Regions from separate parts of the Paenibacillus sp. FSL W8-0194 genome, predicted to be linked through region 2. Evidence: riboswitches for the same ligand, from Rfam matches in the RefSeq annotation. Region 2 holds a riboswitch; each other region holds the start of a gene.
What was found. Region 2 has a riboswitch for thiamine pyrophosphate ahead of tenI (thiazole tautomerase TenI). Riboswitches for the same ligand answer to the same signal wherever they lie in the genome.

Region 1 (7,595 bases), 1.2 Mb from region 2:
ATCACCTGTTGCCTCACTTCCCTCGCGGCTTCCATTTCCAGTTCCCTCTTGTTCAGTCTGGCGTTCAGCTGCGGAATCATGGCCTGCATGGACACGCTAATGTCGAAAACGGGCTTGCCCTGCCTCAGCTTCGGACGGATCGAGGGCTTGATTTTGTTCATGACCAACATGGCCTGTACTTTTTTCTCCTGCTTGACCGCAAGCGGGGTTCTTCTCGTTTTCTTTTCCAGCCACCTCAGGCCCAGGATATCCTCCGACACGAGGCATCCCCGGAATTTCTGGTTATTCAAAAAACAGACCCCGGTCATGCTGACGTTGGGCGAAGGTTTTCCGTCTTCCGTCCATCCCGGCATGATTTCGACGTACGGCAGCAGAACCGTCTCGCCCTTCTCTTTCCATTTCCATATAAACTTGTAAAGGTACAGCGGGGCGATGACCGAGCTCTGTTCATAGATCCGCATCGGGCTGTTAAGCTGGGAGTATACGACCGACAGCTCGTTGATGGATTTCGTATTGAGCACCTCTTCCAACGGATCCCGGGTGGCCATCGTCCAGACGGTATACCGGAATTCGTAATAACGGTCCCATACCTCCAGCACCTGATCCACGATGCCATGCTTCAAGGCAGCCTCGCTGAAAACGATCGACTTTACGTTGCTCCACGAGATCCTTTGCGGGCTGGAAGCGTACAAATTAAAAATCGCCTCATCGAACGAAGCCCCTCCCGCTTTTCCGACGGAGGTCTTCTGCTGCTGCGTCTGTCCCGACTCCTTTTTGGCGATGCCGCTGAAATTAACCATTTGGATGTAAACGACAACCTGGTTTTCAACGTAATCGACCCCGATCGTATTGACGTAAATCATATGTTCGATTTCCCTTGCTCCCCAGCATCCCGTAAGCGGAACGATCAAGAGCGCCGCGGCAAGGAGGCAGCGGACCCAACGCATGACGTTTTTCATCCCTTTTTCCCCGCCTTGCTGGTGAACTCGCCTTTTCCCCACGGCATCCGAAACAGGATTTTATGCAACTCCCTGAATCTCGGAGGACTTACCGGAGACAAATAGAACGTGCCGAAAGAGCGCAGGTTGACCATGAACAGGACCAAAGCCAGCAGGCAGAACAGCGTGCCGAACAACCCCAACAGCCCGCTGATCAGAAGCACGAGAATGCGAAACAGACTGACGATGTTCACCAGGGACTGGTTCACCAAAGTAAACGTCGCAAGCACCGATATGGCGATGACGACGATCGTCCCCGGGCCCGCAATTCCTGCGCTGATAGCAGCTTGGCCGATGATCAGCCCGCCAACGACCGATAAGGTCTGCCCAAACGCGGAAGGAAGCCGCATGCCCGCTTCGCGGAAAATCTCGAACAACAGCAGCATCACCATCGCCTCCAGAGGAGCCGGGAGCGGCACGCCCTGCCTGGAATTCACCAAGGTCGCCAGCAGCGTAAAAGGGATTTGGTCCTGATGGTACGTCGTCAGCGCAATCCAAAACCCCGGCAGGAACAGGGAAAGCAGCACGCCGCAAATCCGCAAAAAACGCGTAAAAGCAACCACGACATTAACGAGGTGCGCGTCCTCCGAGGAGTTGAGCAGGAAGTTGAAGCTCGCCGGGGCGATGAGCACCGTCGGAGCGCCGCCCATGACGATCGCAAATTTCCCGTGAAGCAGCGCGTTGACGGCATAGTCCGGCCTTCCCGTATAAGTCATCAGCGGAAAAAGCGAGAAGCCAGTCAATATCTCTTCGAGTTGGCTGTTGCTCACAAGGCCTTTGACGTTCACGCGGGAAAGTTTCGTTCGGATCTCCTGCAGCACATGCTCCTGGATCGTCTCCTTATGGTACAGAAGATGAACTTTCGTCGACGTTTCGGAACCGATCGTAAACTCCTCGACGGCAAGGAGATGGGTCTTCAGCCGTCTTCGGATCAAAGCGATATTGGTGTACGAGTCCTCGATAAAACCGTCCCTCGGCCCCCTCGTCGAAACCTCCGTGTTCGGCTCCTCCGGCTGCCGTTTGGGCGCATTGGTCATAATCATCGAGTAGCAGCTGTTCGACGGCGCGAAGATTAGCAGAAGGTCTCCCGCGAGCACGGTCTCTTTCATTGCCGCCTCCCTTTGGTCCTCGGGGATCGGGTCCATGGGGAACGGAATTTTGCGCGGCCAATCCATCTCGTCCGACAGCAGGATCTGCTCCGGTATATTCATCAGTTCGGGCACGACCCATTGCTCCACTCTTGCCGTATCGGACAATCCCTGGCAGTAAATCAGCTGAACCGAATAACCCGGTACCGATAACGGAATCGTTTTTCTTCGGATATCCGAGCTTGATCCAAACAGCTCCGTAACGATACCTTCGACGGCCTGGGCTTCCTTTCGTTCACGGCTTTTCACGATATTCTCCCCCTTCGCCGGGCCAAGCCGATCAGCCCCGTGATGATCACCGAAAAAGCCGCTATTCCCCACACCGATACGGGAAGCACATAGACGGACAGGGCCTTCATAAAATACCGGTCGCTGAAAGGAACGGCCATGATGATTAATATGGCGATAAAAATGCCCCCCAGCACCCACGCTTTCGCTTTTTTGCCCTTCACCCGAAAAACGTCGAGAATGAGGAACAAAGCGAGCGAAATTCTCAAAAATGCGCCGCAGAACCATTGGTAGACGCTAAAAAAGTCCAGATGCTCGACGTATCGGCCAATGTTCAGGAGCCTCCATTGCTCGTAAGCAGGAAACCGGAGCTTGCCCGCTTCGTCCGCCCCGAATTCGACGATGGCGCCCATGACGGGCCCCAGAGTGAGTCCTAAAAAAAGCAAAACCGTGACGGCCAAGGAAACATAGGTTATGCGCGTTCGGATATGATGCTGCAAAAAGAAGATCATGATGACTTCGGCAAAGCCGGCCCCCGCATAAAGCGTCCCCTTCCACACGGGCCCCATGCCAAGTTCAAGCATCGGCTTCAGCAAGGAGTAGTCCTTGTGGGGCATATTAAACGACATGACAAAAAAGCCAAGCACAATCACCATCGGCAGCAATAAACTCGCGGTATTGGCAACGGATTGAATGCCCAAAAAAGCGTTTAAAGCCGAGATCAGAAGGAACAGAAACGAAAAGATCATAATGGGCGTTTCGGGAGAGAAGGTCGAATGAATCCAATATATGGTATCCCGGGTCGTTACCGCGCAAATGGCAAACAGGTACAAACCAATGAAAACGGCCAAAACGCGGCCCACGATCGGATGATAGGCTTTGGCCAACCAATCGAACAGATGGCGTTTATTGAGTTTCGCCATGCCCGCATAAAGAAATGCCGCCCATACGAGCGTGAGTCCGCATGCCAGCAGCACCGAAATCCAGGCGTCCCGTTTTGCCGCGTCAAGCAAAATAGGAATGATGATGACATGATTCAGCAGGCCGGTGCTCAGCATCAAAATCATGACCGTTTGAATGAACGAAATGCTTGTTTTGATTTTCCTCAGCCCCCTGTAAAAACCAGACTCCTTTCATCCTTATAGTGGCATTTCTACGGTCATTTATACGCTGGCTTGTCCAGCCGCGCGGCCGAAAGCGTTGAATTATTCCGAGCTTAGGACTATAATACCAATGTAATAACCCGTTAACTTCATAAGAATCCGGGGTGCTGGAATCGGCCGGCTGAGATTGTATCCCTCCAAGATACTGACCCTTAAACCTGATCTGGGTAATGCCAGCGTAGGAAAAGCCATCGTCATGGCGTTCGCCATGTCATCCTTGCGCCTTAAGCGTCCCGCATCCGGGGCGCTTTTTTTGTTGAATGATCGGACCTTCCGGCGAAAATAAAGACGGCCGCGGTCCCGTGATTCGCCTCCAGATATGGAAACGCGATTCTTTTGCAAAATGAAGGGGATTAAATGGACAAGGGAGAGAGAAACACAATGAAAACGAAAAAAATCGGACTGTTTTTGCTGGCATTCCTGCTTGTGCTGGTTCCGGCCGCTTGCGGAAGCAGAAACGCCCAAACGACGGGCCAGGGGACGCCATCCGGGGAAACCTCCTCGGCCGGCGGCGGCGAGCCCAAAAAGCTGAAGGATGTCAAAGTCGTGCTGGACTGGACGCCGAACACGAACCATACAGGACTCTACGTCGCCAAAGAAAAGGGGTACTACGAAGAAGAAGGCCTGAACGTCGACATCGTGCAGCCGGGAGCCGGCGGCGCGGAGGCGATGGTGGCATCGGGCAAGGTGCCGTTTGGCGTCAGCGTGCAGGAAAACGTCACCCAAGCGCGCACGCAAGGCGTTCCGCTCGTGTCGATCGCGGCGGTGATCCAGCATAACACTTCCGGTTTTGCCGCGCCCGTGGACCGGAACATCAAACGGCCGAAGGATTTTGAAGGCAAAACGTACGGCGGCTGGGGCTCCCCGGTGGAAAAAGCCGTGATCGATTCGATCATGGACATCGACAAGGCCGACGTCAGCAAGCTGAAAATCGTCAACATGGGCGAAGCGGATTATTTTACGGCGGTGAAACGCGACATCGATTTCGCCTGGATTTTCTACGGCTGGACCGGCATCGAAGCCGAGCTCCGCAAGGAGCCGCTCGATATGCTGTACGTCAAAGACTTCTCCGACAAGCTGGATTATTACACGCCGGTCCTCGTCACCAATGAAAAGCAGATCAAGGAAGATCCGGAGCTGGTCAAAGCGTTTATGCGCGCTACCTCCAAAGGTTATCAATTCGCGATTGAGCATCCCGAGGATGCAGCCAACATCTTGATCAAAGCCGTGCCCGAGCTCGACAAGGATCTCGTCATGGCCAGCCAGAAGTGGCTCAGCCCGAAATACCAGGACGATGCCAAGCGCTGGGGCGAGCAGAAGGAACAGGTATGGAAAGGATATTCGGATTGGATGTACGAGCATAAGCTGCTCGACAAGCCGCTGGACGTCGAAAACGCGTTTACGAACGACTTTTTGCCGCAGCAATAGGTAAGGATCGCTGTACCAAGCGAACCCGCTGCGTGATTACAGCAATCATCAAATTTTAAAAGGACGTGATTGATATGGCTCATACCCTGCTCAGCATACAGGTCATTCCAAAAACGCCGAACAACGAGGATTCCTACGATTACGTCGACCGCGCCATCGAAGTGATCCAAAAGTCTGGCGTCAAATACGAGGTGCACCCGCTTGAAACGACGATGGAAGGCGAACTCGAGGAATTGCTCGACGTCGTGCGCCGCATGCATGAAGCTCTTGTGGAGGCGGGCAGCCCAAGCATCATTTCCCAGATCAAAATCGCCCATCGTCCCGGCGGCATCAGCATGGAGCGGCTTACGGAGAAATACCGTCCATGAGACGTTGGTGGAATAGCGTATGGCCGCCCTTTGTGGCGGTCCTCTTCTTTTTGGTCGCATGGGAACTGAGCACCTCGCTGTTTCATATCGAAAAATGGATCCTCCCCTCCCCGGTGGATATCGCCAAGGAAACCGCAGTTGGGGCCGGGGATCTGTGGGGCCATGTCGGGGCAACGGTGAGGCTGACGCTCGAAGGATTTATCATCGGAACGGCGGTCGGGATGATCATCGCGCTGATCCTGCACCTGGTCCCGTTTCTTAAGTCGGCCTTGTACCCGCTGCTCATTTTGAGCCAAAACATTCCGACCATCGCGCTTGCCCCGCTCCTGATGATCTGGTTCGGCTTCGGGCTGCTGCCCAAGCTGATCGTCATTACCCTGGTCTGCTTTTTCCCCGTTGCCGTCGCCACGATGGGCGGACTGAAGCAGACCGACCGGGTCATGCTGAATTACATGCGGATGATCGGCGCGAACAAGCGGCAAATTTTCGCCAAGCTGGAGCTGCCGCACGCGCTGCCCGCGATCTTTTCGGGCGTCAAAATCGCGGCGACGTACAGCGTGATGGGAGCGGTCATTGCGGAGTGGATCGGTGCCGACAAGGGGATCGGATACTATATGATGCTGCAAAAATCGGGCTACCGCACCGATCGCATGTTTGTCGCCATCATGATCATCGTGGCGCTAAGCCTGCTCCTGTTCGGCATCATCGCCCTGCTTGAAAAATGGCTTGTACGGTGGAAACCGAAACAGGAAAACTGATACCGGAAAAGAAAGGAGCTGCTAAACCTATGTCAACGCTGGAACAAAAGCCGGCTGCCCTGGAAACCGGCGATAATCAAACCGTTCCCGCCCTCGAAGCGGCCGGCATCAGCAAAACCTTCCGGTCCAAGCGAAGCCGGCTGCAGGTGCTGGACGACGTGACGCTGACCGTGGGCAAAGGCGAATTCGTCTCCATCCTCGGACCCTCCGGCAGCGGCAAAAGCACGCTGTTCCATATCATCGGCGGCCTCGTCAAACCGGATGCGGGCAGCATACGCATGAACGGCGCGGACGTAACCGGCCAGCAGGGACATATCAGCTACATGCCGCAGCAGCCGGCCTTGTTCCCATGGCGGACGATCGAAGACAACGTTCTGCTGTCCCAGGAGGTCCAAGGGAAGGTTGATCGGGAAGCCCGCGAAAATGCCCGCCGATGGCTCGGTAAGGTCGGGCTTGGCGGATTCGAGAAAAACCATCCGCATACGCTGTCCGGCGGCATGCAGCAGCGGGCCGCTTTCCTGCGCGCCCTGCTCAGCCCGCAGGAGCTGATGTGCCTCGACGAGCCGTTCAGCGCGCTCGATGCCCTGACCCGCAGCGACATGCAGCGCTGGCTGCTCGATATTTGGGAGGAGAGCCGCCGCTCGGTGCTCTTTATTACGCATAATATCGAAGAGGCGCTGCTGCTATCCAGCCGTATTTATGTGTTTTCGAGCCGTCCCGCCTCGGTGCTTCACGAGATCGACGTGCCGTTCCAACGGCCGCGCCGCGAGGACATCATCGAGCATCCCGATTTCATCCGGCTCAGACGCGAGCTGTCCGGCTGGCTGCGCGAAGAGCAGCTGAAAATGCAAGGAGCCACTTAAGATTCGGCCGCATAAAAAACGGCCCGTGCTTGCCGTTCCGCGAAGGAACCCATGCACGGGCCGTTTTGTATAGATCCCCGATGATGTTCTTGATCTCCGATCATGTTCGAATCGTTTTACAAGCCGAATATTTTCATCCAAATCAGGGGAACGTTGTATACGAGGTGAAACGATGAAATCCCAACTACGATCGGCCGTGCTGCTCTTGTCCGTTTTCCTGTCTTCTTGCCCCGCCGTTGCCGCCGCGGAGGAGCTTCAGCCGAAAGAGCCGAAGCTGCAGCTGTACCAAGACATGATGCTGGAGCTGCTTCTTCCCGAAATCCAAAACGCCGTAAACGATTATTACCAAAACCTGCTGACGGCGAATCCGCTCGTTTATCCCTACGAAATCGAAATCCTTCAGGCCACACGGGTCAACGGCGGTCCGGGAGACCGGGGCTTTCACTTCTCCGTCACGCTTGAGGTCTCCCCTGTTCTAGGACCGCATATCGGCGTCGGAAAAGACCGGATGACGATTGAAATTTCTCCGCTGTTCCCCGACAAAGTCAAGCTGGCGGCTTTCCGCCATCTGCAAACCTACGAGCTGCCTCCGAATTATCAGCATATGCTGAAGGTCGGCGCGGAAAATCGCTGACACCGGA
Region 2 (7,595 bases):
GGGGGAGGAACGATTGCCGTTTATGCCTTGAACGGATTCGACGTGCAGATGACCGGCGAATACCCGACGATCGCGGTGACGCATACCGACAGCCGCGGCGTGATTGCCGGCCTGACAGGCCTGCTCAGCCGGGAAGGCGTCAACATCGGTTACATGGACGTGGACCGTAAGGGGCGCAGCGAAGCGGCCATGACGGTGTTCGAGCTGGATTCGGCGCCCGCCCCCTCCGTTCTGGAGGAGATGGCCCGCCTTCCGCATATTTTGGAAGTGACGATGATCGATTTGACCCAAAGGAGCTAAATGCGATGAGATTCGAGACGCTGGAACAGCTGGCAGACATATGCCTGAAAGAAAACAAAACAATCGCCGAGGTGATGCTGGAGGATCAGGCCAAGGAAACGGGCGTTCCCGCCGAAGACGTATTCCGGCAGATGGCCGAATACTACCAGGTGATGAAGGAAGCCGTCCGCAAAGGGCTGACCGGCAACACGAAATCCCGCAGCGGCCTGACGGGGGGCGACGCCAAGAAGGTTGCGGATTACATGCGGCAGGGCGATACGTCGCTCGGCGAGCCCTCCGCCATGGCGATGGCTTACGCGCTCGCCGTCTCCGAAGTGAACGCCTCGATGGGGAGAATCATCGCCACGCCGACGGCGGGCTCCTGCGGCATCATTCCCGGCGTGTTCGTCAGCTCGCAGGAACGCTTCGGCTGGGAGGACGACAAGCTGGTGCGCGGCTTATTTACGGCCGGGGCGATCGGGTACGTCATTGCCAACAACGCGTCGATTTCCGGCGCGGAAGGCGGCTGCCAAGCCGAGGTCGGATCGGCGATCGGCATGGCGGCCGGGGCGATGGTCGAACTGAGGGGCGGCTCGCCGCTTCAGGCCGTCCACGCGGTCGGCCTGGCCTTGAAAAACTGCCTCGGCCTCATTTGCGATCCCGTTGCGGGACTCGTGGAAATTCCGTGCATCGTCCGCAACGGCCTCGGCGCCGTCACCGCGCTGGCAGCCGCCGATATGGCCCTTGCCGGCGTCGGCAGCGTCATTCCCGCCGACGAGGTCATCGGCGTCATGCTGGAGGTCGGCAGCGCCATGCCGAGCAAACACCGGGAAACGGGCAAAGGCGGCCTTGCCGCCACGCCTACCGGCCGCAGGCTGACCCGAGAGCTGGTCGAGCAGCGCCGCCGCAAAGCCAAGGAAGCCAAAGAAACCAAGCAGCCGCCGTCAGACACCCCATAATGGCTCATTAGCAACCCTATTTCGAAGGATGACGACAAGAATCGAAGGAGAGTCGAAAAACGATGAGCAATGTGAAAGAAAACCGTTGGTACAGCAAGGATCACGAATGGGTCGAAAAGGTAAGCGGAAACGTCGTGCGCATCGGCATCAGCGATTTCGCCCAGCATCAGCTTGGCGACATCGTATTCGTGGAGCTTCCCGAAGAAGGCGCAAGCGTACAGGCTGAAGAAAGCATCGGCACGATCGAATCCGTCAAAACCGTGTCGGACCTTTTCAGCCCCGTCAGCGGTCAAATCGCCAAAATCAATCCGCGGCTCGGCGACGAGCCGGAGCTCGTCAACAACGAGCCGTACGACGGCGGGTGGATGGCTGAAATCGAAGTCGAAGGCGATCTGGAGGAGCAGCTCTCGGCTTTGCTCAGTCCGGAGCAATACGCAGAGTTTCTCGAAGAGTAGCTTTCAATCCGAAAAAACGGAGGGGAAAGGCGTCGGATCCGGCATGATCCGGCGCCTTTTTTGCGCCTGAATCCGCGCTGAAGCGCCTGAATAAGCGGGAGGGCCGAAGTCCGCCTTAAAGGGCCTGCAGCCGCGACGCCCCGCCTAAATGGCGGCGCAGCTGCGCCGTTGCCGCCTTCCGCAAGCCCGCAACCACGATCCGCCTATTTTGACGGCGGCACGCTTCAAATTGGGCTCTTTCGATGCATACAAACCTGTACATTTGGCAACAAAAGCACATAGGATAGGTTAGGCTTTTTGACGTAGGGATGATGCAAAATCCGGTTCCGGCCGCTCCCGGAAACAGTATGTAGCCGAACCAAACTTTGTCGCTGTCTATTTCGGACTGAAAGTCTGTTTTGGGGATTATGCAGCATCCTTGCGTGCATCGAATGTCATAGCTTACGGTGGTGTAATCATGAGGGAAATCACGGAGTATTACGGCGGACGGGATTTGGGCTGCACGTATAGCAAAACGGAAAGCGTTTTTAAGCTGTGGGCGCCCGGGGCCGCAAAAGTGACGCTCGCGCTTTATGAGGATGCGGGTTGTTATAACGCGGACGGCGAGGTCTTCGATCATGCGGGCGGACTCGAAGTCGGGATGAAAAAGTGGAAGGACGGCGTATGGTTTTTGCGATTTTCCGGCGATCTTGCCGGCCGCTATTATATGTACAAAATCGAGCACCCGGATGGAACCGTCCGCTATGCCGCCGATCCGTATTCGAAAGCCGTCAGCGCCAACGGCGCCAGGTCGGCGATCGTGGACATGGAAGCCTGGAACCCACCCGGCTGGGAAGCGGACCGCAGGCCGCCCATGGCCGGGTGCAAAGACGCCGTTTTGTATGAACTACATGTGCGCGATTTTTCGGCCGACCCTGGCGCCGGTTTTCAACATAAAGGAAAATTTAAAGCGTTTACGGAAACGGGACTGCGCGATAAGGACGGCAATGCGATCGGCATCGACCATCTGGAGGAGCTTGGAGTCACGCATGTCCACCTGCTGCCGGTATTCGATTTCCAAACGGTGAACGAACTGCAGGCGGACGATCCCGGCGCTTCCGGGCCGAAGTACAATTGGGGGTATGATCCGCAGCATTTTAACGTGCCGGAAGGCTCCTACGCGACCGATCCGACCGTGCCGGGTCTCCGGATCCGCGAATTCAAGGAAATGGTCATGGCGCTGCACGGCAAAGGGATCCGCGTCGTGATGGACGTCGTGTACAATCATACCTACAGCGTCGAGGACGGACCGTTCGAGGCGGTCGTGCCCGGGTACTTCTACCGCAGGGACGCCGAAGGCAGGCTGGCAAACGGTTCCGGCGTCGGCAACGAGCTGGCGACCGAGCGCCCGATGGTCCGGAAATTCATCCTCGATTCGGTTCGTTATTGGGCGGACGAATATCACATCGACGGATTTCGCTTGGACTTGATGGGACTGATCGATACCGATACCGTCAAGCTGATGGTCGAAGAGCTGCGCCGCGAGGCGGACCCGGCCATCATCGTCTACGGGGAGCCCTGGACGGGCGGGGAATCTCCGCTTGCGCGGCAAACGTTGAAAGGCAGCCAGAGGAATCTCGGCTTTGCCGTATTCAACGACCATTTCCGCGGCGCGATCAAAGGGGACAGCGACGGCGAAGGGAAAGGTTTTGCCACGGGCGGAACGGGCACGGAAGCGGCGGTCCTTGAAGGGGTCAGGGGATCGATTTGCGATTTCGCGGATGCTCCGCTCGAATCGGTCAATTACGTGACCGTTCACGACAATTTGAATTTATGGGATAAAGTGCTGGCGACGCAGGGGCTGCGGGACGAGGCCAATTTTCCGGACATCCGAAACGGGGAACTCGTTCATGAAGGGAGCCTGCATGAGGCCGTGGAAAAATCCGAGCCGTACCGGAGCATAGACGGCGAGAACATCATGAAAAGCGAGACGGTAAAACGCGCCCTCCTGGCCAACGGCATCGTGCTGACCTCCCAAGGGATTCCGCTCATTCATGCCGGTGACGAGCTGCTCCGCACGAAATACGGGGATCATAACAGCTACCGCAGCGGCGATGCCGTCAATGCCATAAGGTGGGAAAACAAGCGGAGGTTTAGGCCGGTTTTTGACTATTACCGGGGCCTGATTGAGCTTCGGAGAAGCCACCCCGCCTTTCGCTTGACCTCCCGGGAGCAGATTGACAATCATTTGGAAACGCTCCGCTGCGGGGACCAGGTGGTCGCTTTTATGCTGAAGGACTTTGCGGGCGGCGACGCTTGGAAAAACATCATCGTCGTCTATAACGCGAACAACCATGAGATTAAGCTGGACGTTCCTTTTTCCAAAACCGGCTGGAAGGTCGCGGTAAACGAAGAGCGTGCCGGGAACGAGGCGCTTGATTGGATCTGGGACGAACAGGCGGTTGTTCCGGCTCTATCCATGAAGGTGTTGTTCGAGGATGCGGGCGGCATCAGCCAAGCCCATCGATTTCTGCTTACGCGTTGACTGCCGCCGCGTTTTTCCGGTTTTCGGTCCGGGGGCGCTTTGGCCGGATGCTTCGGATGCGACGGCTGAAAAAACAGGATGGAAGAGATTGCCACATGCCGGAATTCATGTTATAGTAAATTTCAATTTCATAGCAAATCACTAGGGGTGCCTGACGGCTGAGACGGAAGTGCGATTTCCGGACCCTTTGAACCTGATCTGGAGCGATGCCAGCGGAGGGAAGTGGTAAGAACAACGTTTTATGCTTGCGCCTTATGCGTTTTTTTGGGGCGCAAGGCTGTCGACGTGCGGAAAAGGCCACTTTCTTTCGGGAAAGCGGCCTTTAATTTTTTTTGCGGGAGTTGAGGTCCTGTGGCAGGGAGGGAACTGCATGTCGTTTCGACGGGAAGGCAGCCGCTGGATGAGCTGGCGAGAATTGCCGGCCTCATCCATCCATACGTGGATGCGTTTCATGTAAGGGAACGGGCCAAAACGGCGCGCGAGCTGCTGGAGGGAATCGGAATGCTGCTGGCTGCGGGGGTTCCCGCAAACCGCATCGTGGTGAACGATCGGGCCGACGTCGCGGCTGCCGCCGGGGTGCGGGGCGCGCAGCTCGGGCATCACAGCCTGGATGTATCCGATGTGAAGAAGTGGTTTCCGCAGCTGCGGATCGGCCTGTCGGTCCATTCGCTGCACGAGGCCGTGGAGGCCGAGGAGAAAGGGGCCGATTACGTGATTTTCGGGCATGTCTATGCGACGGCATCCAAGCCCGGTTCTCCGGCCCGCGGACCCGGGGAACTGAGGCTGCTCGCGAGCCGCGTCCGCATTCCCGTTATCGCCATCGGCGGGGTGAAGCCGACGAACGTGGCGGAGACGCTTGAAGCCGGCGCGGCGGGCGTGGCTGTCATGAGCGGGATTTTGGAAGCGGCAGACCCGGTCAGCGCTGCTGCCGCTTATTATCAATGTTTACATAACGGGAGGGAAAACCATGGTCCATCAAGCTGACGTTGCTGACGTCGTCGTGGTCGGAGGCGGCGTCATCGGCGGTTCCATCGCGTACCATCTGGCAAAGAAGGGCAGGCGCGTATTGATTCTGGAGCGGGAGACAATCGGCTCCGGCGCGTCGGGCGCGGCGGCCGGCATGCTCGGCGCCCAGTCGGAGACGCACCGGGCGGACGTGCTGTTCGACCTCGCTCGGCAGAGCCGGGCGATGTTTCCCCGGCTGGCGGAGGAGCTGAGGGAGCTTACCGGCATCGACATCGGACTGGTGCAGAAAGGGCTTTTGAAGGTGGCGTTGACGCCGGACCAGGCCGCCGATTGCCGGCGGATGATCGCCTCTCAACGCCAAGCCGGGGAAACGGCGGCGTGGCTTACGCCTGCCGAAGCTAACGAGTTGGAGCCTAACCTGACGGGCCGCATCGAAGGCGCGATGCGGATTCCCGGGGACGGGCAGGTGTCGGCGCCCGAATTGACGGCCGCCTATGTCCGGGCAGCCGTCATGCTCGGCGCCGAAGCCAAGGAGAATTGCAGCGTTCGTTCGCTGCGGCTGGAACGGGGGCGGGTTACCGGCGTCGTCACGGATGAAGGGACGATAAGCTGCGGACAGGCGGTCATCGCTGCAGGCGTCCACGGCCAGCGGCTGCTGGCGCAAGCGGGAATCGAAACCGGCGTATACCCGGTGAAAGGCGAATGCTTTTCGGTCGTAACGGAGGTCCCTTTGGTAAGCCATACCATATTCACCGACGGCTGTTATTTGGTGCCGAAGCGGGGAGGGAGACTCCTCGTCGGAGCTTCCATGGTCGAGCGCAACGATGAGCTGACGGTGTCCGTCGAAGGTTTGATGGGGCTGCTGGCCAAAGCTGCCGCTCTCGTGCCGCGGATAACGGCTGCCAGGTGGGAGAAGGCGTGGGCAGGGCTGCGGCCGCAAACCCGCGACGGCCTCCCTTATCTCGGAGCGGCTGCAGGCTGCGACGGTTTGTTCGTCGCCGTAGGGCATTATCGCAACGGCGTACTGCTGAGCCCCATTACCGGGGCGCTGATCGCCGAACAGATGAGCGGCGGGCAGCCCGCATTCGCAGGCTGGGAATGTTTTGCGCCCGAGCGGCATGGGGCCGTCAGGCAGCCGGAAGGGAGGGGCGTTCATGCTGGATCTGATCGTTAACGGGGAAGCCGTGCAGGTGCCGGAGTCGGTCGCGACGGTATCGCGGCTGTTGGAACATTTTGGCCTGGATCGGCAAGTCGTCGTCGTGGAAATCAACCAGTCCGTACTCGGGAAAAACGAACATGCGGACACAGCCGTCCGAAACGGAGACCGGATCGAGCTGGTGCATTTTGTGGGAGGAGGATAAGGAACATGTTAACTATCGGACCGCATCAATTTCAATCGAGATTGCTGCTGGGAACGGGTAAGTTCCCGGACTTTGAGGTGCAGAAGGCAGCCGTAAACGTATCCGGCGCCCAAATCTTGACGTTTGCCGTTCGGCGGATGAACATTTACGAACCGGACCAGCCAAATTTTTTGGAGATGATCGACATCGAACGGTTTACGCTGCTGCCCAATACGGCAGGCGCGCGGACGGCGGAGGAAGCGGTGCGCATCGCAAGGCTCGCCAAAGCCTCCGGATTATGCGACATGATCAAGGTCGAGGTGATCGGCGACATGAAGACGCTGCTCCCCGATCCGATCGAAACGCTGCGGGCTTCGGAAATGCTGCTGGAGGAAGGGTTCATCGTGCTGCCCTACACGTCGGACGACGTGCTGCTGGCGAAGCGGCTGCAGGAACTCGGCGTGCACGCGGTGATGCCGGGAGCCTCGCCGATCGGCTCCGGCCAAGGAATCGTGAACCCCTTGAACTTGAGCCTTATCATCGAGCAATCGACCGTGCCCGTCATCGTCGACGCCGGCATCGGCACGCCGTCGGACGCGGCCGTCGCCATGGAGCTTGGCGCCGACGGCGTGCTGCTTAATTCGGCGGTTTCGGGCGCCAAGGACCCGGTAAAAATGGCCCTCGCCATGAAGCTCGCCATCGAAGCGGGGCGGCTCGGCTACGAAGCCGGCCGCATTCCGAAAAAGCGCTGCGGGACCGCCAGCAGCCCGCTCGAGGGAATCAGCGTCACATGAGCGGGGACGGGATGCATAACGATCGGTATTCGAGGCAAGCGTTGTTCCCCAAAATCGGTCCGGACGGCCAGCGGAAGCTTGGAGAGGGGCATGTCCTGATCGTCGGCGCGGGAGCGCTGGGGTCGGTAAGCGCGGAAACGCTTGTGCGCGCAGGCGTAGGCACCGTCACCATCGTGGACCGCGACTACGTGGAGACGAACAATCTGCAGCGGCAGCAGCTGTACTGCGAAGAAGACGCCCTGCTGCGCCTGCCGAAAGCGGCGGCGGCCAAAGCCCGC
Region 3 (7,595 bases), 260 kb from region 2:
CGAAGTCGATGTTCCGCGTCAGCACCGTGACCAGGCACAACGCGACAAACAGGACGAGCTTGATGGCCGGGTTGGTGCGCAGCAGCACCGTTTGCCGCGCCGGTTTCAGCAATTCGATCATGTGCCCGCCCGCCTTTCTGCCCGGTCGGCCTCGATCGCCGGACGTTCGGCAACCGCGCCGTCCAGCACCTCCCACACCTTCGTGGCAACACGCCGGGCGATGTTCTCTTCATGGGTGACCATCACGATGGCTGCGCCCTTTTCCTGCATCTCCAGGCAGTAATCGAGGATCGCAAACGTATTCCGGGCATCCTGGCCGAAGGTCGGTTCATCCAGCAAAAGGACGGGCTGCTCGCCCGCGACGGCGGCCGCCATGCTGAGCCTCCGTTTTTGGCCGGTGGAAAGCTGGTACGGATGGCGGCGTTCCAGCCCTTCCAAATGAAAGAATCGCAGCAACCCGCGCGCTTTCGCTTCGGCCTCGGCCTCCCCCTCTTTTTTCGCTTTCGCGGAAAAGCCGACTTCCTCCAGCACCGATTCCGCGACGAACTGGAATTCCGGGTTTTGGAACACGTAACCGATCCGGTCCGAGGGCGGACGAACGGCCCAGCGCGCTCTCCGGGAGGCGCCCTCCGTTTCCGACATGGCCTCCCCGCATAACCGGTATTCCCCGCGAAAGCGCAGGAGCGACATCAGGCTGAGCAAAAGCGAGCTTTTGCCCGCCCCGTTCGGACCGACGACCGCGATAAAATCACCGGGATCGACCCGCGCCTCGTCTGCCCGCACCACGGGCCGACCGGCCCGGAATCCCGCAAACCGCCGCAGCGTCAGAAGCGGAGCGGATGCGTCCGGCTCCAGCGGCTTCGCCGCTCCGCCCCGCCTCAGGTCAAGCACCTTGAAAAAATCCTCCCATACGCCCGGATACCAGATGCCGTACTGCTGCAGCTCCCGCCGGAAGGCGCCGAAAACCCATGCGGGAGGGCCGTCGCCGAGAACGCTCCCGTCCGGAGCCAGCAGGACGATCCGGTCCATCCGGTCCGCAATCTCTTCGATCCGGTGCTCCACGACGATTAAAGTCCGCCCTTCCGCCGCTTTCCAGACGGACTCCCACATCTGTTTTCTTCCCTCGGGATCCAGGAGGGCGGACGGTTCGTCCAGAAAAATGACCTCGGGCTCCAGCAGCAGCACGGAGGCCAGCGCCAGCCGCTGCTTCATGCCTTGGGACAGGCTGTCTACCGGAACATGCAGCAGATCCGGACGCAAACCGACCGCTTCAAGGGCCCGGCGCATTTCGGGCACCATCCGTTCCCGCGGAATGCCGCGGTTTTCCAATACGAACGCCAGCTCCTCGTCGACGTATGGCATGCAAAACTGCGTATCCGGATCCTGGAACACGTACCCTCTGGAATCCGGCGCCACGATGCCTTCCGCTTTGATCGGGACCTCGATCACTTGCGGAATCAGCCCGCCGAGCACCTGCAGCAGCGTCGATTTGCCGCAGCCGCTGGGCCCGAGCAGCAGCACTTTCTCGCCGCGGCGAACGGACAGGGACAAATCCTTGAACACAAAAGACGGCTCTCCTGGAAATTTAAGCCTGAGCTTGCTGACTCCCGCCACGGTCTCCGGCCCGAACGGTTCTAAATCAAGCGGCTCAATCATGGTCAAGCGCTTCATAATCCTTTTGGGTCACGGGCCGCAGCAGCTGCGTCACGCCGGTAGCCTCCAGCGCCTTCGCCAGCGCAAACGCCAAATATCCCGCCAAAATCGCGGAGCTGATGATACGGAGTACGTATTTGAACAGCATCATCCCGAGCGTATAGTCCGTCACGTAACCGAAATAAACATCGACCGCAAACGAACCGAGCGCAGCGGCCGCGCCCGCAAATGCCGCCGTCCCCATCTTGAAGCTGCGGTAGCGCACCAAGGCAAAAACCAGTTCCGCCGCAAGGCCTTGCGCGACGCTGTACAGCACCAGCTGAACGCCCCATTCGCTGCCGAACAAAATTTCCACATGGGCCGCCGCCACCTCCGCCAACAGGGCAACGCCGGGTTTGCGAATCAGCAGCATGGCGAGCGTCGGCGCCAAAAACCAGACCCCGTACACCAGCTCATCTGCCTGAAAAAACAGCGGCTTGAACAGATCGTACACCGAGCTCCAAAAATGATAGACGACGCCAAGCACAAGCGACAGCAAAATCGTGACCAGCAAATCGCTCAGCCGCAGCCCTTTCCTTTTTTCCGCCTGAAGCACGTGATTCATCCTACATCTTCCTCTCTTCTTCGGTGAGCGGGAATGCGCAAAAATAGGCATGAAAAAAACCGCCCTGGATACGCAAAGAGAGACGGTTAAATAAGCCCAATCCATGGGCTTCTATCGCGAATTCTCTACGCTGGCATTATCCAGATCAGATTCCCGGTCAGCAGCGGATACAGCTGCAATCTCAGCCTGATTCACTCAAGCTCCCGCATCCCAATATGTAACGGACCGCCCTTCGCCAAAAAAAACGAAGCATGCGAAAGCGTCCGGTTCCTGGTTCCAAAATACACCAATTCCGTGCCGGTTGGCAACAGAAAAAATTTTTCCTCGGCAGCCCCTGCCCTACTTCCCTCCCCCTGCATGCGGCCGTCTGTCTTGCGTTAGACCTTATTGATTTAACCGCTATTCTATGTCAATATATTTCAGAGTGTTCCAAAAATAGTATGCTGCGCATTTCGGATCCGGCCGAAATTCGGTGAAACCATAAGGCGGCCGCGAACGTTAACTCTATAAATCGACTCGAAGCACCATCCGAAGGGAGAAATAGCATGGCAAAACGATTGTTAAGGCTGATGACGGAGCTCTCCTCAAGAAAGTGGCTGTCCGCATTGATGGGGCGTTTTTCCCACAGCAGGCTCAGCAGGGGCGTCATCCCTTATTTTATAAAAAGCTATCAGATTCCGGCCGACGAAGCCGAAAAGGAAATCCACGAATACCGGACGCTGAACGAGTTTTTTTCGCGCCGGCTGAAGCCGGGCATGCGCCCGGTCGAGGAAGGGCCGAACGTGCTGACAAGCCCGGTCGACGCCAAAATAACGGCCATGGGCGACATTAGCGCGGGGACGATATTAAACGTCAAAGGCCAGGATTATTCCGTGGCGGAGCTGCTGAACTTTTCCCCCCATTTGGAGCTGTACAAACACGGCTATTTTTTTGTGCTTTATTTAAGCCCGACCGACTACCACCGCATCCATTCCCCCATTACGGGGGTGCGTACGGAAAGCGAGCATATCAAGGGCCGGGCTTATCCGGTCAACGAATTCGGCATGACCCGGATGAAATCGGTGCTGTGCCGGAACGAGCGGCTGATCACCTACATCGCCGGGGAATACGGCGAGGTGGCCGTCGTGAAGGTCGGCGCCATGAACGTCAGCAGCATCCGTTACGACGACGAATCCGTGTCCCGCTGGAACAACGGCGACGACCTGGCCTATTTCGAATTCGGCTCGACCGTCGTGCTGCTGACGCAGGACGGAACGTTTACGCCAAGGGCCGGCCTGAAACCCGGGGACCACGTCCGGATGGGCCAGCTTCTCGGAACGCTTCACCCTCCGGTCCCGCGGGACAAGGGCTAAGATCCGCTTTCGTCCCGTCCCAGAACGGAAGCGATCATCTTTTGCAGCAAACGCCCCGGCAGGATCGCTTTGGCCCGGAGCGTCAGCCGGGTGCTCCCCGGCAGCGCGTACCGGAACGCGGGCCGCTTCATGCATGCGATACGCGCAACGAGTTCGGCTACCTCCTTCGGGTCGCCTCCTTGTCGTGCGCTTTTTCGCGAAAACGCCAGCACCTTGTCCATCATGGCCCGGTAAGGCGAACCTTCGGGAGCGCTCATTTGCGCGAATCCCTTGTCCCAAATCGGGGTTCCGTAGGCCCCGGGCTCTACCAGAACCACATCGATGCCGAAGGGTTTCGCTTCGAGCGCAAGGCATTCGCTGAAACCCTCCATGGCGAATTTCGAGGAAGCGTACGGCGCATATCCCGGAAATCCAAGGCGGCCGCTGATGCTGCTCATCTGGATGATCCGGCCTTTCCCCCGCTCCCGCATGATCGGCAGCACCGCCTGCGTCACCCGCACCATGCCGTGAAAGTTCGTATCCATCTGTTCCTGCCAAATCGCGGCAGGCACCTCCTCGACGAAACCTCCGTAGGCCGTTCCGGCATTGTTGACCAGCACGTCCAACCGGCCGTACTGCCGGCGTATGTATGCCGCCGCGTCCGTCACGCCTGCGGCGTCGGTAACGTCCAGCCGCACGGCAACGATTTTCCCCTGCACCCCGGCTTGCGCCGCCGCGTCCATCAGCTCTGCCTGCGCCTCCATCCTCCGGATGCCTGCGATGACGGCGAATCCCCGCCGGCCAAGCTCAACCGCCGTCAGCAAACCGAAGCCGCTTGAACCGCCCGTTACCAGGGCTACCGGCTCCCCTTGCATTGTTTTCATGTTATCCCACCTTATACGGGAATCGCTTCGAACAGAAACGGCTTCCCGTCCAAATAATGCCGAAGGAGCGCCAGCGAATACGGCTTGCTTTCCCTCAGCTCCGCCGCTTCCCACGGATGCGGGGCATGGAAGCTCTGGTTTTCGATCAGCGCTTTGACAAAAAACGTTTCGAGCGCAGGAATACAGCCCGGCTGGCCGGAAACGGGCCGCAGCCGCTCGTATCCTTCCATGAACCATTGGCGCTGCACAGGGTACAAGCCGATAAACGACTGCGCCAAATCATACAAATAGAAGCCGAAACCGCAGCGCCCGAAATCGATCGGATAAGGCTCCCCGCCTTTGAACACCATGTTTCCTTCGTGGAAATCGCCGTGAATGAGGCCGAAGCTTTCGCGTTCCCGCTGCATGCCGGACATATGGGCCGTCACTTTGGCGGCCGCCTGCTCATAAATCGCGTATTCGTCCGGGGTTAGAAAACTCCCATAATGCTGCTTGAGCCTGGCCGTCTCCCGCGCGAACGGCTCCCCGTCCCATACCGGGCGGACAAAGCCCTCGGCAGGCTTGAAACGGAGGGCTGCCCGGTGCATCTTCGCCAGCAGACCGCCCATGAGAAGGAGTTGCTCTTCGCTGTACTGTCCCTCCCAATGGTCGCCATCGATCCAGCGAAGCACCGACACCTTCCAGCTTTGCCCCCGACCCGTCTCCACCTCGGTGACGTACGAGCCTTCGCGGTTCGGAACGCCCGTGGGGACCACAAGCCCTTCGACCTGCGCCAAATATTCGAGCCACTCCATTTCCGAAACGGTTTCCCTTGAGGATACCGCTGCGGGATGCACGCGGAGCAAATACAATCTTCCCGCTTCATCTTCGATTTTATAGGTGACATGCTCCGACACCTGAATGAAATCCAGATGTTTTTCCTGAATATCGTAATGCTCCAGGGCAGCCGTCAGAGCCGCCTCCGCCTGAACGAGCAGCAGCCTTCTGCTGTCCTCCGAATCCGCATGAAACGCTTCGTTCATGGGTATCTCCCCCTTGTTTTCGCTCTATTGCCGTTTTTTTCTGTTCCATGATTACAAAATTCCATATAGCCAGCATAGCATACCGGGCCCGGAAATTTCGATAGCCATCGCCGCCGTGCCGCCTGCTCCGGTCCTCGCCATCCCCTCTTGCAGGCCTCCGGCTCCATCGCTTGCCCTTCCCCAAAAAAGCTCATTTGCAGCAAAAATGGCGGTGCGGAGTCGACCCGACCCGCCCGCCATGCGTATGTTTGCCTCTTCTACGGGACCCGTTGCCTGTCCGCCCGCGATCGTCGGAGGAAGGCTCCGATAAGGAATCAACGGATTTCGGAAGGTTTTTTTCCCGTATATTGCTTAAACTGCCTGCTGAAGAAAAAGATGTCGCGATAGCCGAGGGCGTCCGCCACCTCCGTTACGTTCATGCCCGCATGAAGCAAAAGATGCTGCGCGCGCTCGATTCGCGTCCGGATGATGTAGGACTGGACCGGCGTCCCGATCAGCTCCTTGAATTTGATCGAAAAATAGCGCGGCGACAATCCCGCTCGGGCGGCAAGATCCTCTACCCGGTGAGGTTTGCCCGGATGCTGCTGGACGTAGTTCGCGATTTCGTGGATGGCCTCGGTCAGCTGGTTGCTGGCCTTTTTCTCCTCCGGCTGTTCGCGGTCATGCCGCAGCAGATGGATCATGAGCTGCTTCAGGATCAGCTGTCCTTCCTCCTGCGCGGCGAACGTGTTCACCAGAAACAGCCTCACGTACCGGGAAAGCATGTACTCGAAATCAACCGTGTCCGTGAGCCTCCGGTAAGGCTGCGGAATGTCGGTCACCGGCTCGTTGATCCTGAAATGGCTGTACGTCAGCACGAGCGGTTTTTGCGGATTATGGGTCGCGCTCGTATGATCCCCCGGCCTGAACAAAAAGCAGCTGCCTTTGCCGACCTCAAACGGCTCGTCGTTGCGGATCACCGTTCCTTCCCCGCTCCATACATAAAACAAATCGTAGTTCTCCAGCGCTTTTTCGCGTTTCTGCCATTTCCATCCCGGCTCGCATACGATTTTCGCCAGCGAAGGCAGTATTTGAAAAGAAGACGGCGACGCATGCAGCATGGCGTCATTCCCCCTTATGATATTTACTGAAGCGCAAATCCATCTATCATGATACCCTTTCACGAGAAATTTTGCACATCCTGCCACGCAAGCACCAGCCTTCGGACGCCGTCCGCGATCTGTTCCTCCGTCAGATGGGCGAACCCGAAACAGGCCGCCGGAGGCCCCTGTCCCATCCAATACGCCTGCGCATCCCGGAATACAACGCCCCGGCGGACCGCTGCGCCGCGAAACGCCTCGTATTCATCCGCGGACTTCAGCCAGTTCGCATACACATGCAGCCCGGCATCGCCGGGCATCAGTTCGAAAAGATCCCCGGCGAGCGCATGCATCAGTCCCCAGAAATGTCCGTGCCGCGCCCCATACAACCGGGTTAGACGGCGCAAATGGCGCATGTAGCTTCCTTTGGACATGAACCTGGCGAGCGCCCGCTGTTCCAGCAGCCCCGGCGACATCGGCTCATACAGCGATTTGGCGCGCACAGCGGCCTCGACCAGCCCTTCCGGCAGAACCGCAAACCCCAGCCTCAGGCCGGGAAACATCGTCTGGGAGAAGGAGCCGATATAAATGACCCGCTCCTGGGTATCGAGCGTTTTCAGCGGCTCGATCGGACGCCCGCCAAAACGGAATTCGCTGTCGTAATCGTCCTCGATGATGACCGCATCATGCCGCTGCGCCCAGTCGAGAAGCTGCCGCCGCCGCTTCAGGCTGAGCACGGCCCCCGTCGGGTACTGCCTGCTCGGCGTCACGAACAAAATGCCCGCATCCCACTCCTGCGGCCGCACTCCCTGCCGGTCGACCGCCGCCGGAATGAGGTTACCGCCGCAGGCCTCGACCGCCCGCCGGATGCCGTGGAATCCCGGATTTTCAACGACGGCGGCCTCCCCATCGTTCATCAGCAGCTGAAAAAGCAAAACGATGGCCTGCATCGAACCGTTAAAAAGGACGACATGCTCCGGACGGGCCATAATGCCCCGCGTCACGCGCAAATGGGAAGCGAT

Region 1: another riboswitch for thiamine pyrophosphate. It lies ahead of MKY58_RS01375 (ABC transporter substrate-binding protein); the one in region 2 lies ahead of tenI (thiazole tautomerase TenI).
Region 3: another riboswitch for thiamine pyrophosphate. It lies ahead of MKY58_RS05610 (ECF transporter S component); the one in region 2 lies ahead of tenI (thiazole tautomerase TenI).

The regions. Positions count from the first base shown of each region.
Region 1 is NZ_CP150205.1:339,693-347,287, reverse strand. Features, by position in the region: gene MKY58_RS01390 (Ger(x)C family spore germination protein) at 1-959, opposite strand, end outside; gene MKY58_RS01385 (spore germination protein) at 956-2,395, opposite strand; gene MKY58_RS01380 (endospore germination permease) at 2,392-3,453, opposite strand; TPP riboswitch at 3,628-3,739, shown strand; gene MKY58_RS01375 (ABC transporter substrate-binding protein) at 3,919-4,965, shown strand; gene MKY58_RS01370 (MTH1187 family thiamine-binding protein) at 5,040-5,333, shown strand; gene MKY58_RS01365 (ABC transporter permease) at 5,330-6,091, shown strand; gene MKY58_RS01360 (ABC transporter ATP-binding protein) at 6,121-6,954, shown strand; gene MKY58_RS01355 (DUF3888 domain-containing protein) at 7,127-7,588, shown strand.
Region 2 is NZ_CP150205.1:1,565,652-1,573,246, forward strand. Features, by position in the region: gene sdaAB (L-serine ammonia-lyase, iron-sulfur-dependent subunit beta) at 1-300, shown strand, start outside; gene sdaAA (L-serine ammonia-lyase, iron-sulfur-dependent, subunit alpha) at 306-1,238, shown strand; gene gcvH (glycine cleavage system protein GcvH) at 1,301-1,693, shown strand; gene pulA (type I pullulanase) at 2,151-4,217, shown strand; TPP riboswitch at 4,351-4,455, shown strand; gene tenI (thiazole tautomerase TenI) at 4,569-5,201, shown strand; gene thiO (glycine oxidase ThiO) at 5,185-6,357, shown strand; gene thiS (sulfur carrier protein ThiS) at 6,341-6,544, shown strand; gene MKY58_RS06820 (thiazole synthase) at 6,550-7,317, shown strand; gene MKY58_RS06825 (ThiF family adenylyltransferase) at 7,329-7,595, shown strand, end outside.
Region 3 is NZ_CP150205.1:1,307,984-1,315,578, reverse strand. Features, by position in the region: gene MKY58_RS05620 (energy-coupling factor transporter transmembrane component T) at 1-121, opposite strand, end outside; gene MKY58_RS05615 (ABC transporter ATP-binding protein) at 118-1,656, opposite strand; gene MKY58_RS05610 (ECF transporter S component) at 1,649-2,257, opposite strand; TPP riboswitch at 2,363-2,474, opposite strand; gene asd (archaetidylserine decarboxylase) at 2,803-3,609, shown strand; gene MKY58_RS05600 (SDR family oxidoreductase) at 3,606-4,472, opposite strand; gene MKY58_RS05595 (phosphotransferase) at 4,484-5,494, opposite strand; gene MKY58_RS05590 (helix-turn-helix domain-containing protein) at 5,809-6,594, opposite strand; gene MKY58_RS05585 (PLP-dependent aminotransferase family protein) at 6,654-7,595, opposite strand, start outside.